One region of the Pseudomonas sp. TE12508 genome, then DNA from elsewhere that is predicted to be linked to it. Evidence: predicted binding sites of a transcription regulator. Region 1 holds the regulator's gene; each other region holds the start of a gene.
What was found. Region 1 encodes sigma-54, which starts transcription at its own class of promoters, with help from an activator protein. Its sites were predicted from a motif close to ANTGGCATNNANNTTGCTNT; they were not measured.
Positions count from the first base shown of each region.

Region 2: a site for sigma-54 is predicted at 1,856-1,875, ahead of ACZ9IM_RS17400 (CmpA/NrtA family ABC transporter substrate-binding protein). Genes of this name have one in related genera too.
Region 3: a site for sigma-54 is predicted at 2,366-2,385, ahead of ACZ9IM_RS03860 (CmpA/NrtA family ABC transporter substrate-binding protein). Genes of this name have one in related genera too.

Region 1 covers NZ_JBWCCN010000005.1:129,911-134,390, reverse strand. Annotated here, with positions in the region: gene rapZ (RNase adapter RapZ) at 8-865, opposite strand; gene ptsN (PTS IIA-like nitrogen regulatory protein PtsN) at 868-1,332, opposite strand; gene hpf (ribosome hibernation-promoting factor, HPF/YfiA family) at 1,345-1,653, opposite strand; gene ACZ9IM_RS08555 (RNA polymerase factor sigma-54) at 1,733-3,226, opposite strand; gene lptB (LPS export ABC transporter ATP-binding protein) at 3,412-4,137, opposite strand; gene lptA (lipopolysaccharide transport periplasmic protein LptA) at 4,137-4,480, opposite strand, start outside.
Region 2 covers NZ_JBWCCN010000012.1:43,765-48,244, forward strand. Annotated here, with positions in the region: gene ntrB (nitrate ABC transporter permease) at 1-418, opposite strand, end outside; gene ACZ9IM_RS17400 (CmpA/NrtA family ABC transporter substrate-binding protein) at 434-1,720, opposite strand; gene ACZ9IM_RS17405 (hypothetical protein) at 2,078-2,725, opposite strand; gene ACZ9IM_RS17410 (methyl-accepting chemotaxis protein) at 2,722-3,912, opposite strand; gene ACZ9IM_RS17415 (hypothetical protein) at 4,262-4,480, opposite strand, start outside.
Region 3 covers NZ_JBWCCN010000002.1:336,585-341,064, reverse strand. Annotated here, with positions in the region: gene rlmKL (bifunctional 23S rRNA (guanine(2069)-N(7))-methyltransferase RlmK/23S rRNA (guanine(2445)-N(2))-methyltransferase RlmL) at 1-202, opposite strand, end outside; gene rmf (ribosome modulation factor) at 733-948, shown strand; gene ACZ9IM_RS03865 (quinone-dependent dihydroorotate dehydrogenase) at 1,257-2,276, opposite strand; gene ACZ9IM_RS03860 (CmpA/NrtA family ABC transporter substrate-binding protein) at 2,507-3,718, shown strand; gene ACZ9IM_RS03855 (ANTAR domain-containing response regulator) at 3,734-4,309, shown strand.

The sequences.
Region 1 (4,480 bases):
GAATCCTTTAGCTGAGGTCGCGGTGGCGGACCTGGACGTTCTTCAGGGTTTTTTGCAGGACCTGACCCAGACGTTCGGTCAGGTAGACAGAGCGGTGATGCCCGCCAGTGCAGCCAATGGCAATGGTGACATAGGCGCGATTGCTGGCGGCAAAGCGGGGTAGCCACTTGAGCAAGTATGAGGAAATGTCCTGGAACATCTCTTCTACGTCCGGCTGTGCCGCCAGGTACTCGGCCACCGGTTGATCGAGCCCGGACTGTGCCCGTAGCTCCGGCTTCCAGTAAGGGTTGGGCAGGCAGCGCACGTCGAACACCAGATCGGCGTCCACCGGCATGCCACGCTTGAACCCGAAAGATTCCACCAGGAACGCAGTGCCGGGCTCCGGCTGATTCAGCAGGCGCAGCTTGATGGTATCGCGTAGCTGATACAGGTTCAGATTGGTGGTGTTGACCTTGAGGTCAGCCAGATCGGCGATAGGCCCCAGCAGATTGGTTTCATCCTGGATCGCCTCCGCCAGCGAACGATTGGCGCTGCTCAACGGGTGACGACGGCGAGTTTCCGAAAAGCGCTTGAGCAAGGTTTCTTCGTCAGCGTCCAGATACAGCACATCGCACTGGATATGCCGGCTGCGGACCTCCTCCAGCAATTCGGGGAACCGTGACAGGTGGCTTGGCAAGTTGCGTGCATCGATGGACACGGCCACCAGCGGTTGTGCCAGTTCGGTGTGAATCAGCGCGCGTTCGGCCAGTTCCGGCAGCAAGCCGGCAGGCAGGTTGTCGATGCAGTAGTAGCCGTTGTCCTCGAGCACATCGAGGGCGGTACTTTTACCTGAGCCGGAGCGGCCACTGACGATGATCAGGCGCATGATTAGTGACCGTTCTGCTCGTCCAGGACAACCTGATACAAGGCTTGGTTGCTCGGGGCGCTGCGCAGTTTTTCACGCACTTCCTTGCGATCCAGCATGCTGGCAATCTGGCGCAGCAATTCCAGGTGTGCATCGGTGGCGGCTTCCGGGACCAGCAGCACAAACAGCAGGTCAACCGGGGCACCGTCGATGGCATCGAAATCGATAGGGGCTTCCAGGTGCAGCAGCGCACTGATTGGCGAGGTGCAGCCTTTGAGCCGGCAGTGGGGGATGGCGATGCCGTTGCCGAAACCGGTAGAACCGAGTTTCTCACGGGCAATCAAGGCCTCGAAGACGTCCTGCATTTCCAGATCCGGTACTTCGCGGTGGATAAGGTTGGCAATTTGCTCGAGGGCTTTCTTTTTACTGCCACCCGGCGCGTTCACTTGGGAACGGCCGGGGGTCAGGATGGTTTCTAGTCGGATCATGGATTGGGGGTGTTAACGACCGGTCGCGCCCTGGAGGAGGCTCTGGGTCTTTTCCTTATGCTTTTTAAGTTGGCGATCCAGCTTGTCGGTCAGCAGGTCGATGGCGGCATACATGTCCGTATGCTCGGCATTGGCGACCACTTCTCCGCCGGGAATATGCAGCGTGGCTTCGATCTTCTGCAGCAGTTTTTCGACGTTCATCGTGACTTGCACATTAGTGATCTTGTCGAAATGCCTCTCTAATCGGTCGAGTTTTTCGCCGATGTAGGTGCGCAGGGGTTCGGTCACTTCCAGTTGGTGTCCACTGATGTTGACTTGCATACAGCTTCTCCTTCGTTGCCAGTGCATAAAGCGGCAGGCAGAAATGCCTGCCACTGGAACGCTGTGGCGAGCCCGGCGGCTACATCAACCGCTTCCGTTCGCTGGAAGGCGCGATCCCCAGGGATTCGCGGTACTTGGCGACGGTGCGACGGGCTACCTGAATGCCTTGTGCCTCCAGTAAACCAGCGATCTTGCTGTCACTCAACGGCTTTTTCTGATTTTCCGCGGCAACCAGTTTTTTGATGATCGCGCGGATCGCCGTGGACGAGCATTCACCGCCTTCAGAGGTACTGACGTGGCTGGAAAAAAAGTATTTCAGTTCATAGATGCCCCGTGGGGTATGCATGAATTTTTGCGTGGTCACCCGTGAAATCGTCGATTCATGCATGCCGACTGCTTCGGCAATGTCATGCAGCACCAACGGCTTCATGGCTTCGTCACCGTATTCGAGAAAGCCGCGTTGATGCTCGACGATCTGGGTGGCGACTTTCATCAGGGTTTCATTGCGGCTTTGCAGGCTCTTGATGAACCAGCGAGCCTCCTGCAGCTGATTACGCATGAAGGTGTTGTCAGCGCTGGTATCGGCGCGGCGCACGAAACCGGCATATTGGGCATTGACCCGCAGGCGTGGCACCGATTCCTGGTTCAGCTCCACCAGCCAGCGCTCGTTGTCCTTGCGCACGATCACGTCGGGAACGACGTATTCGGCTTCGGTGGACTCGATTTGTGAGCCCGGGCGTGGATTGAGGCTCTGGACCAATTCGATGACCTGGCGCAGCTCATCTTCCTTGAGCTTCATGCGGCGCATCAGCTGGCTGTAATCGCGGCTGCCGAGCAGGTCGATGTAATCGGTGACCAGGCGCTTGGCTTCGGCCAGCCAAGGGGTCTTGGCGGACAACTGGCGCAGTTGCAGTAGCAGGCATTCACCGAGGTTGCGGGCGCCGATGCCAGCGGGTTCGAATTGCTGGATGCGGTGCAGGACGGCTTCGATTTCGTCCAGTTCGATGTCCAGCTCCGGGTCGAACGCTTCGAGGATTTCCTCGAGGGTTTCGTCCAGGTAGCCCTGATTGTTGATGCAGTCGATCAAGGTCACGGCGATCAGGCGATCGGTGTCGGACATCGGTGCCAGGTTCAGTTGCCAGAGCAAATGGCTTTGCAGGCTTTCACCGACCGATGTGCGGGTGGTGAAATCCCACTCGTCGTCATCGTTGCTCGGCAGGCTGCTGGCGCTGGTCTGGTAGACATCCTCCCAGGCTGTGTCGACGGGCAATTCGTTGGGGATGCGCTCGTTCCAGTCGCCTTCCTCAAGGTTGTCCACCGTCGGGGCGGTTTCCTGGTAGGAGGGTTCCTGAATGTCGGCGTTGGGTTTCTGTTCGGCGCTATCGGCCAAGGGGTCGGCGTTATCGAAGTCGTCGCCTTCTTCCTGGCGTTCGAGCATCGGATTGGACTCCAGAGCCTCCTGGATTTCCTGTTGCAGGTCCAGGGTCGACAATTGGAGCAGGCGGATGGCCTGTTGCAGCTGCGGTGTCATCGTCAGCTGCTGGCCCATTCTCAAGACTAGCGATGGTTTCATGGCAGGGGCTTAACACCTTATTCGCCGGCGCACATGCGCCATCCACTACAGGGCGCCGAAGCGCCAAACATAAGCAAATTATATGCCCGAAACTGAAGTGTTTGCCTAGAGCGCTGTAACAATAAAAAGTTATTGATTTTTTATTGAAGCGAGCGCTCCCTCGGCGACCCGGGCACCTCAGGTGCTTACAGGCGGAACTCGTGGCCCAGATACACTTCCTTGACCAGTTCATTGGCGAGGATGGTGGCGGAGTCACCTTCAGCAATCAGTTGGCCATCGTTGACGATGTAGGCGGTTTCGCAGATATCCAGGGTCTCACGAACGTTGTGGTCCGTGATCAACACGCCAATGCCTTTAGCCTTGAGGTGATGGATGATCTGCTTGATGTCGCCCACCGAAATCGGGTCCACGCCGGCGAAGGGTTCGTCGAGGAGGATGAATTTCGGGTTTGTAGCCAGTGCCCGGGCAATTTCCACACGGCGGCGTTCACCACCGGACAGGCTCATGCCGAGATTGTCGCGGATGTGATGGATGTGAAATTCCTGCAGCAGGCTTTCCAGCTCTTGGCGACGACCGGCCTGATCGAGCTCCTTACGGGTCTCGAGGATGGCCATGATGTTGTCGGCCACCGACAGTTTGCGGAAGATCGACGCTTCTTGCGGAAGATAGCCGATGCCCGCCTTCGCACGACCGTGCATCGGCTGGTGGCTGACGTCCAGGTCGTCGATCAGTACGCGGCCTTGATCGGCCTGTACCAGGCCGACAATCATATAGAAACAGGTGGTTTTACCGGCGCCGTTAGGGCCAAGCAGGCCGACGATCTGACCGCTGTCGATGGACAGGCTGACGTCGCGCACGACCTGACGGCTCTTGTAGCTCTTGGCCAGATGCTGAGCTTTCAGAGTTGCCATTACTGGGCCTTTTGCTCGTCGGTTTTCTTCTTCGGCTGGATCACCATGTCGATGCGAGGGCGTGCCTCGGTGACCTTGTTACCCGTGGCGCGACCGGCGCTCGCAAGCTTTTTGACCGTGTCGTAGACGATTTTCTCGCCTTGGGTGACGTTGTTGTCCTTATCGATGACCTTGGCGCGATCGATCAGCACTACGCGGTTTTGCGAGGCGTGGTACTGGATAGTTACGCCGTAGCCCTGGACCGGCTTGGTATCGCCCGCCGTTTGCAGTTGCTCGAAGTAGGCGAGGTTGCCCACCGAAGTTACCACGTCGATGTCGCCGGCCGGGGTGCGGGTGATGGTCA
Region 2 (4,480 bases), on a different contig from region 1:
GCGGCGAGACCGGACGTAGCAGGCTGATGATTGGCGCGAACATACCGCCGAGGAAGGCGAAGCGGCCGATGGCGAAGCCCAGCGGAATACCGAGCAGGGCGGCGAGGCCGAAGCCGATGCCGACCCGGCCAAGGGAGGCCAGTACGTTCCACCCGATGCCCATGTCGTTCGGACCGTTGTCGTAGAAGGGCGCGCTGAACAGTTCCAGGGCTGAATACCAAGTAGCGAGCGGGCCGGGCAGGCCCTCACTGCGTGCGGCTATAAACGCCCAGACGGCGAGAAACAGGGCGATACCCAATATTGGGGCAATGCCATCCCTGGCGCGTTGACGCAACCCGCTCAGGAGGGGAGAGCGACGCTCTGGCTGGGTACTCGCCGTAGTGGTGGGCGGCGCTGGCAACTTGAGGGGTGCGTTCATGGCGGGTTACTCCGGTCAGGCTTTGATGGTGAAGGAGTTGGCATAGGCGGCCGGATTGGAGCCGTCCCAGACCTTGCCGTCGATCAGGGTGCTACTGCGCAGCGGACTGCCCGGTACAGTCAGGCCAAGCTGGCTGGCGGCTTCGCCGTAGAGTTTTGTCTGGTTGATAGACTTGGCCACACCGGCGTAGTCCACATCCTCCTTGAGCAGGCCCCAGCGACGGAACTGAGTGAGGAACCACATACCGTCCGACAGGTAGGGATAGTTGACGCTGCCATCCTTGCAGAAGGACATCGCATGCTCGTCCGTCCATTGCTTACCTAACCCGTCGTCGTAGTGGCCGAGGAAGCGTTGTTCGATCACTTCGACGGGCGCATTCACGTAGGCCTTGCCGGCGATCAGTTGGGCGGTGCTTTTTTTGTTCTCTACGCTGGCCTCGATGAACCGGCTGGCGTCGAGCACCGCCATGGTCAGCGCCCGGGCGGTGTTGGGGTATTGCTCGACGAAGGCACGGGTGGTGCCAAGGATTTTCTCCGGGTGATCGGGCCAGAGTTTCTGGGTGGTAAGGGCGGTGAAGCCGATGTTGTCGGCGATCGCCCGGGCGCCCCAGGGCTCGCCGACACAGAAACCGTCCATGTTGCCCACGCGCATGTTGGCGACCATCTGTGGCGGTGGCACCACGATGGTCTTCACATCGGTCAGCGGGTTGATGCCGAGGCTGGCGAGCCAGTAATTGAGCCACATGGCATGGGTGCCGGTGGGGAACGTCTGGGCGAAGGTCAGTGGCGTGCCACCTTGCTTGACCTTGGCGGCCAGTTGCTCGCCATTGGTCACGCCCGCTTGCTGCAGCTGTTTGGAGAGGGTGATCGCCTGGCCGTTCTGGTTCAGTCCCATGAGCATGGCCATATCTCTCTGCGGCCCGCCGATGCCCAGTTGCACGCCATAGATCAGGCCGTAGAGCACATGGGCAGCATCCAGTTCGCCGTTGAGCAGTTTGTCGCGCACGCCGGCCCAGGACGCCTCTTTGCTCGGGGTGATGGTGAGGCCGTATTTTTCGCCGAAACCCTGGGTTGCCGCCACCACGACTGATGCGCAGTCGGTAAGGGGAATGAACCCGACCTTCAGTGCAGCTTTCTCCGGCGCGTCGCTGCCGGCGGCCCAGACCGCGCTGCGCAGAAAGCCCGGCGCGACAACATCGAGGGCGGCGATTCCGGCGACAGTGCCTGCCGCCACCAGGGATTGCTTCAGGAAGGTGCGCCGGCCGGGGTGTACCGGATGTTGCGAGTCACGCTCATCAGTCATAACCACATCCTTTTTTTAGGGGCAAACAAAAACGGCGTGCGCCAGGCACCCTCGATAGAGGGACCTGACGGACGCCGTTGTCCGGAAAGTGCAGCACGCCGCCATTGGCGTGCCGCATGAGTCTGTAAGACAGCAATAGCAAAGGGCTTGCCAAGTTTATGTCCGAGTTTTTTTATGCGAAAAAAATCAATTGGTACAAAGGCTTGAAGTGGTTTTGTGATGTTTTCTAAAAAGATATCGAAGGGGGCGTAGAGCCGGGGGAGAGCGAAGCACTGATCGCTTTTTGGGCAGCTTGGGTGCGAGGTGAACTAAAACAGCTCTCCTGCGCACCGCTGCGTAGTCGAATGGAGGTAAGCCTTAGCCCAGATCCCGGCGGATGGCGTCGAGGCGTTCGTCGAGCAATGGGGTGAGCAGGGCGTAGCACTCCGCCGGGGAGATGGACACTGTCGTTGTACCGATCAGGCAGCGTTGCAGTCGTTCGAGCGCGTTGTGCAGCGAGCGGGGGGCATGCCTGAGCAAGCGCTCGTGCAGGTACTGCAATTGAACAAGCATTTGCAGTGGGCAACTCTGATGGGCGGCGGCGCGCACCGACAGGCCGCGCAGCCGCCCCAGGTCTTCCAGCTCCCAACAGCGCTCGGCGATGCTCGGGGGCTGCAAATTAAGCGCGCAGCGCCGCAGTTCTAGGTTCTGGATGGCGCCGAGCAGGTCTTGCAGCAACCGGCAATGGCCCTCGAAATCCGCTGGCTCGCGGCGTAATGCGTTCCATGCCTGGCACTGTGCGCTATACGGCCATTCTTTCCAGCGTTGGTCGAGCGAATGACCCAGTGCCTGGCAACGTTGCTGTGCCTCGCGGGTGGTCTGTCCGCCGAGACCGCGATGCTGCTGCAGACCTTGCAACAGGTCGAGACCCAGCAAAAGCATCTGTCTGAGTCCTGCGTCGTTTTGTGGCAGACGGGTTCGTCGGGATTGCCCACCATCGAGTGCGGCGGCGAATTGTAGGTTCATGGGCGGTTTCCGACGGTGAGCTGGTTGAGATAATGGGTCAGGTCGTGCAGCGCATGGGTCCGCGTACTCTGCTCTTGCACCGCGGCATTGACCTGTTGCAACTGTTCGCTGAGGGCATGATTGGCATGCTGATGCTCGCTGAGCGCCTGTTGCATGGCGCCGAGGTGTTGCAGATTGATCTGACTATGTTGAGCCAGGTCGTCTAGGTTGGCGGCGAGTTGCTCGCTCTGTTGGCTACCGGCTGCCAGCAGGTCGCGGTGTTCCTTGACCTCGCCATCCACTTGGCGCACGGCCATGGCGATCGCCGTCGCGGCTGTGGTGATTTCATGGGTAGCCCGGTCCGTGGCTTGGGCCAGGCTGCGGACCTCATCGGCGACCACGGCGAAACCGCGACCGTGCTCGCCGGCACGGGCCGCTTCGATGGAGGCATTGAGTGCCAATAACTGGGTCTGTTTGGCCAGTGCCTGAATGCTATTGACGGTGCTTTCTACTGCGCTAGTGCGCTGCAGCAATGCTTCCACGGCGTGTGCGGTATTGCCCAGGCTGTGCTGAATGGCGCGCATGCTGTCACCCACTGAGCGCGCTTCCAGACAACCGGTTTCGCTCATGGCATGGGCGTTGGCGAAGGCTGCCAGCGCGCCTTGGGCCAAGGCATCGATGCTGTGTAAGGTCTGATCGATTTGCTCGCTGGCGGCGGCGATCATGGCGATTCGTTGGCTCTGTTCCTCACCTTGGTCGCGGGCCTGTTGAGACATTTGCTCCAGCGCACGACTGGCGAACTGTACTTCGCTGCGCAAGCGTTCGTTGTTGCGCAGTTGCATGCTGGCGGCCACCAGTAGCGTCGCTGGGTCGGCATCCCGGGAGCTGCGCAGCAGTTGTGCAAGTTCAGTGTCCCAGAATATCTGTAGATGGCGTTGATGACGCTCACGAAGATGCCACGCGCACCCCAGATAGAGGACGCCAGGTAACAGGGTCAGTGCGCTTGCTGGCTGTTCGGCCAGTGCGAGACCGCAGGCCCCGAGGGCCAATCCGAGTGGTAACCAGAGGCCGATCCTGCTGCGTTCAAGCAGGGCCATGCCAGGGTCGAACAATGACCGCAATGCAATGCCAGCAGGGCGTGACTTGCCGACACCGCTGTACGCAGGCGCGATGGCATGACCCGGGGGGAGCATTCCTTGAGCAGGCATGAGGATTTCCTTTTATGCCGGGGTGAAAGCAAAAACGGCGCACGCCCACCTGTCGCAATGCGCAGGGGAGCGGACGCCGTTGTCCGTGGTGTTTGCGAAGCCATCGTCGTTGATGGCTCAAGCCTGATCAGACCTAAGCAAGTTGTTTGCCAGCCGTGCCATCGACAACTTGTCAGCCTGTCGCTCAAGCAGTGGGAGGGGTTCCATTCGATGGCCATAGGGCTGCGAAGGCACAAAAGGCGATCAACGCACCAGTCGCGAGAATTTCCGAGCCGCAGTGCTCTGTTCTGGTTCGCGCAGGGCGTTAGAGCATGTTGACCAGAACGGTCGATCCGGCATCCCTGACAGGTCAGATTTCGTTGTTATCCCTCAGTCGAAACTGGGGCTCATGTATTGAGTTCTGCGCAGAGAAGAGATGGACAGGGTATTCAGCCATGATTAATCGCAAGTGCTCGATAGCTTCCAGGTATTTAAGATCGGCCTGCCGTCTTTTCCTCTGATACTGGGTGAACTTTTCCGCGTCCATGTGGGGCTGATCGAGAAGGTCAAGGGCGGCGTGGCTCAAGTG
Region 3 (4,480 bases), on a different contig from region 1:
GGAAGCGCTTGAGCACCAGCAGCACCCGGTTCGCCAGACGCGACCACAGGCACAGGCGATAGGCGGTTTCCATGGTGGCCATGCCGCGCACAGCCGAGGTGTGCTCACGTGCGTCCTCAAGGCCAAGCCCGACGGCTTCCTCGATGAGCAGGCCTTCAAGGCCTTTGGGGCAAGTGAGGAAGAGTTCGAAACGATCGGACATGGTAATTCCAGAGCCTTTAGCTAAGTGAACCGGCAACGCATTGCCGATCCGGTTTTCAATCAGGCGTTTTTCTAACAGAACGCCCGCGTGGCACGAAGGTGTGCCGTCCCACCCTGACTGCTCGGGTTAAAAGAGCTTAGATGCCAGGGCAGATAAAAAAGTTGATGCAACAAAATGTCATAAGTCGACCCTTCGTCGAATAGTCCCCAAGTGAACGGGTGTCATTCTCGTTAAAGGCCTCAACCCTCTCATCCCGCGCAGGGCCGATCATACCGGGGTTTGGCCAACAAACACGGGACAAATATCGTGTTACTTATGGCCATAGCATCTTTATGGTTACGTTCTTATGACAAAACGATCATTCCCTCGATGTGACGCATTGGTTAGAACTCAACTCAGGTTGACGTCGCAACGGCGTCAACACCTTGGCTCGCGACGCCGGCAGCGAGCCACCAACGGCAGAATTTTTCTGCCTGACCTCGATTGAGGTCGACGCGATAAATACAGTCAACAAGTGAGGGCAACACCCTATGAGAAGACTTAAGCGTGATCCGTTGGAAAGAGCATTTTTGCGCGGATATCAATATGGCGTTGGTGGTAAATCCCGTGAGCTTTGCCCTTTTACTCTACCGTCGGTACGCCAAGCCTGGATCAATGGCTGGCGAGAAGGACGCGGCGACAACTGGGACGGTATGACCGGCACTGCGGGAATCCACAGACTCAACGAACTTCACGCCGTCGGCTAATACAGGGCACACACTCCGACACGACAATCTGATTACGTAATGACTTAACCACGCACGTCCCATCCGGACGGCGGGCTTCGGCCCAGGGGCTCCTTCGAGGAGCCCTTTTTTATGCCTGATCCAAATTCAGCGAAGAAACAATTGTGGCGAGGGGGCTTGCCCCCGTTGGGCTGCGAAGCGGCCCCAAAACCAGACGACGCGGTGAATCAGCGAGAACACGGACACAGGGTTTACGACTGCTTCGCAGCCGAACGGGGGCAAGCCCCCTCGCCACAAAAGCCCTCGCCACAAGTCTCCTACCCAGGGATTTAGCGCAGCGCGGCGATGGCATCCACCGATTCACGAATCAGCGCCGGGCCTTTATAGATAAAGCCAGAGTAAATCTGCACCAGGCTCGCACCCGCGGCAATTTTCTCAGCCGCGTGCTTGCCTTCAGTGATGCCGCCTACGGCGATGATCGGCAGACGACCGGCCAATTCCGCCGCCAGCACTTTAACGGTGTGAGTGCTCTTGTCGCGAACCGGCGCGCCGGACAACCCGCCCGCCTCGTCACCATGCTCCATGCCTTCGACGCCAACGCGGCTCAGGGTGGTGTTGGTGGCAATCACCGCGTCCATCCCGGTTTCGATCAACGCTTGAGCGACTTGAATGGTTTCTTCATCAGTCATGTCCGGCGCGATCTTGATCGCCAGCGGTACATGCTTGCCGTGGCGCAGGGCCAGCTCCGCCCGGCGGGTGGCCAGGTCGGCGAGCAATTGCTTGAGCGAATCACCGAATTGCAGGCTGCGCAGGCCCGGGGTGTTCGGCGAACTGACGTTGACCGTCACGTAGCTGGCGTGGGCATAGACCTTGTCCAGGCAGATCAGGTAGTCATCGACCGCACGCTCAACCGGCGTATCGAAATTCTTGCCGATGTTGATGCCCAGTACGCCCTTGTACTTGGCCGCCGCGACGCGAGCGAGCAAGTGATCGACGCCGAGGTTATTGAAACCCATGCGGTTGATGATCGCCTCGGCGTCCGGCAAGCGGAAAATCCGCGGTTTCGGATTACCCGGTTGCGGACGCGGCGTGATGGTGCCGATTTCGACGAAACCGAAACCCAATTGGGCAAAACCATCGATCGCCGCGCCGTTCTTGTCCAGACCGGCCGCCAAACCCACCGGGTTCGGGAACTCCAGGCCCATGACCGTTACCGGCAGTTTCGCCGGTGCCTTGCACAGCAAGCCGTTAAGGCCCAAACGCCCGCCCGCGCCGATCAGGTCCAGGGACAGATCGTGGGAGGTTTCCGGGGAAAGTTTGAACAGCAGCTGACGGGCCAGGGTGTACATGGGCAGGCTTGACTCGGTTGGCGATGAGAGGCGGCGATTATAGCCGTGCATCGGGTCCACAGGCGAGGCGCGCAACAAAATCAGCCGGCGATGGCATATGCCTTGCACCAATCACAGGCATCAGCACTCATGCCAACGGCGGGATGAGTGGAAGGACAATGGCGTCGTCACCCGGCTTTGCCCACGCAAAGGCCTTGGGACGACGCTTTTTTTTGGAAGGTGCGAAATCGATGAACGAACCATCAGCCGGCCCACTGGCCTGGGTCAACGGCAGCGATGCCCCGGAAAAGACTGAAATCAACCTCGGCTTCATGGCCCTGAGCGACTGCGCCTCAGTGGTGGTCGCCGCCACCCAGGGCTTCGCCCAACCCTACGGCCTTACCCTGAACCTCAAGCGCCAGTCGTCCTGGGCCAACCTGCGAGACAAACTGGTCAGCGGCGAACTCGACGCCGCCCACAGCCTGTACGGCCTGATCTACGCCGTGCACCTGGGCATCGGCGGCGTAGCCTCCACCGACATGGCCGTGCTCATGGGCCTGAACCAGAACGGCCAAAGCATCAACCTTTCCCACGGCTTGCAGGCCTTGGGCGTGACCAGTCCTGAAGCACTGGACCGGCACGTGCACCAAAGTCGCCCAAAACTGACCTTCGCTCAGACTTTTCCCACGGGCACCCACGCCATGTGGCTGTATTACTGGCTCGCGAGCCAGGGCATTCATCCGTTGCAGGATGTCGACAGTGTGGTGGTACCGCCGCCGCAAATGGTCGCGCACCTGCAAGCCGGGCGCATCGACGGTTTCTGCGTCGGCGAGCCGTGGGCGGCCAGTGCGGTGCAGCAGAATCTCGGGTTTACGATGGCCACCAGCCAGACCCTGTGGCCCGATCACCCGGAAAAAGTCCTCGGCTGCACCCGCGCCTTTGTCGAGCAATACCCCAACACCGCACGGGCATTGGTGATGGCGATCCTCGAAGCCAGCCGATTCATCGAAGCCAGCCACGAAAATCGCCGCAGCACCGCGCAACTGTTGAGTGCGCCTGAGTATCTGGATGCTCCGCTCGACTGCATCGAACCACGGTTGCTCGGTGACTACGCCGACGGCCTGGGTAATCGCTGGCAAGACCCGCACGCCATGCGTTTTCACGTTGGTGGCGAGGTCAATTTTCCGTATTTGTCCGACGGTATGTGGTTCATGACCCAGTTCCGTCGCTGGGGGTTGTTGCGTGACGACCCGGATTACCTCGGCGTGGCCCGTCAGGTCCAGCAACTAGACTTATACCGTGAGGCCGCCACCGCTGTCGGCGTGCCCGCCCGGAGCCAGGAAATGCGCAACAGTCAATTGATCGACGGCAAAGTCTGGGACGGCTCGGACCCGGCCGGCTATGCCCGCAGCTTCACGCTGCACGCCATGAGCGACAGCGCTCCCCTTCTCGCCAGCCGCTGACAGGAGCCTGCGAATATGTTGCGTATCCTGCTGATCAATGACACAGCGAAAAAAGTCGGGCGCCTGAAGGCGGCTCTGACCGAAGCCGGGTTCGAGGTCATCGACGAGTCCGGCCTGACCATTGACCTGCCCGCGCGCGTCGAAACGGTGCGTCCGGACGTGATCCTGATCGATACCGAGTCACCGAGCCGCGATGTGATGGAGCAAGTGGTGCTGGTGACCCGTGACCAACCACGGCCGATTGTGATGTTCACCGACGAGCACGACCCCGACGTGATGCGCCGCGCAATCAAGTCCGGCGTCAGTGCCTACATCGTCGAAGGCATTCACGCACAACGCTTGCAGCCGATTCTCGACGTGGCCATGGCGCGCTTTGAAAGCGACCAGGCCCTGCGCGCGCAACTGCACGCTCGCGACCAGCAACTGGCCGAGCGCAAGCGCATCGAGCTGGCCAAGGGGCTGCTGATGAAGATGAAGGACTGCAACGAAGAAGAGGCCTACACCCTGATGCGCCGCCAAGCCATGAGCCGCCAGCAGAAGCTGATACAGGTGGCGGAGCAGATTATTGCCATGAGTGAACTGCTTGGCTGAGGTATTGCGGTGCCTGTCAGGGCCTGCTCGCGATTGGCCGCAACTCGGTCTCAAACAGTTGGCACAGATCTCGCTAGGTAATCACCGCAAGGTAACCAACGGCGGTTGCCCCACCTACGACGAAGACGTCGCTCACCTCATTCGCCCCCTGGCGGATCGGGTAGCGGCGTT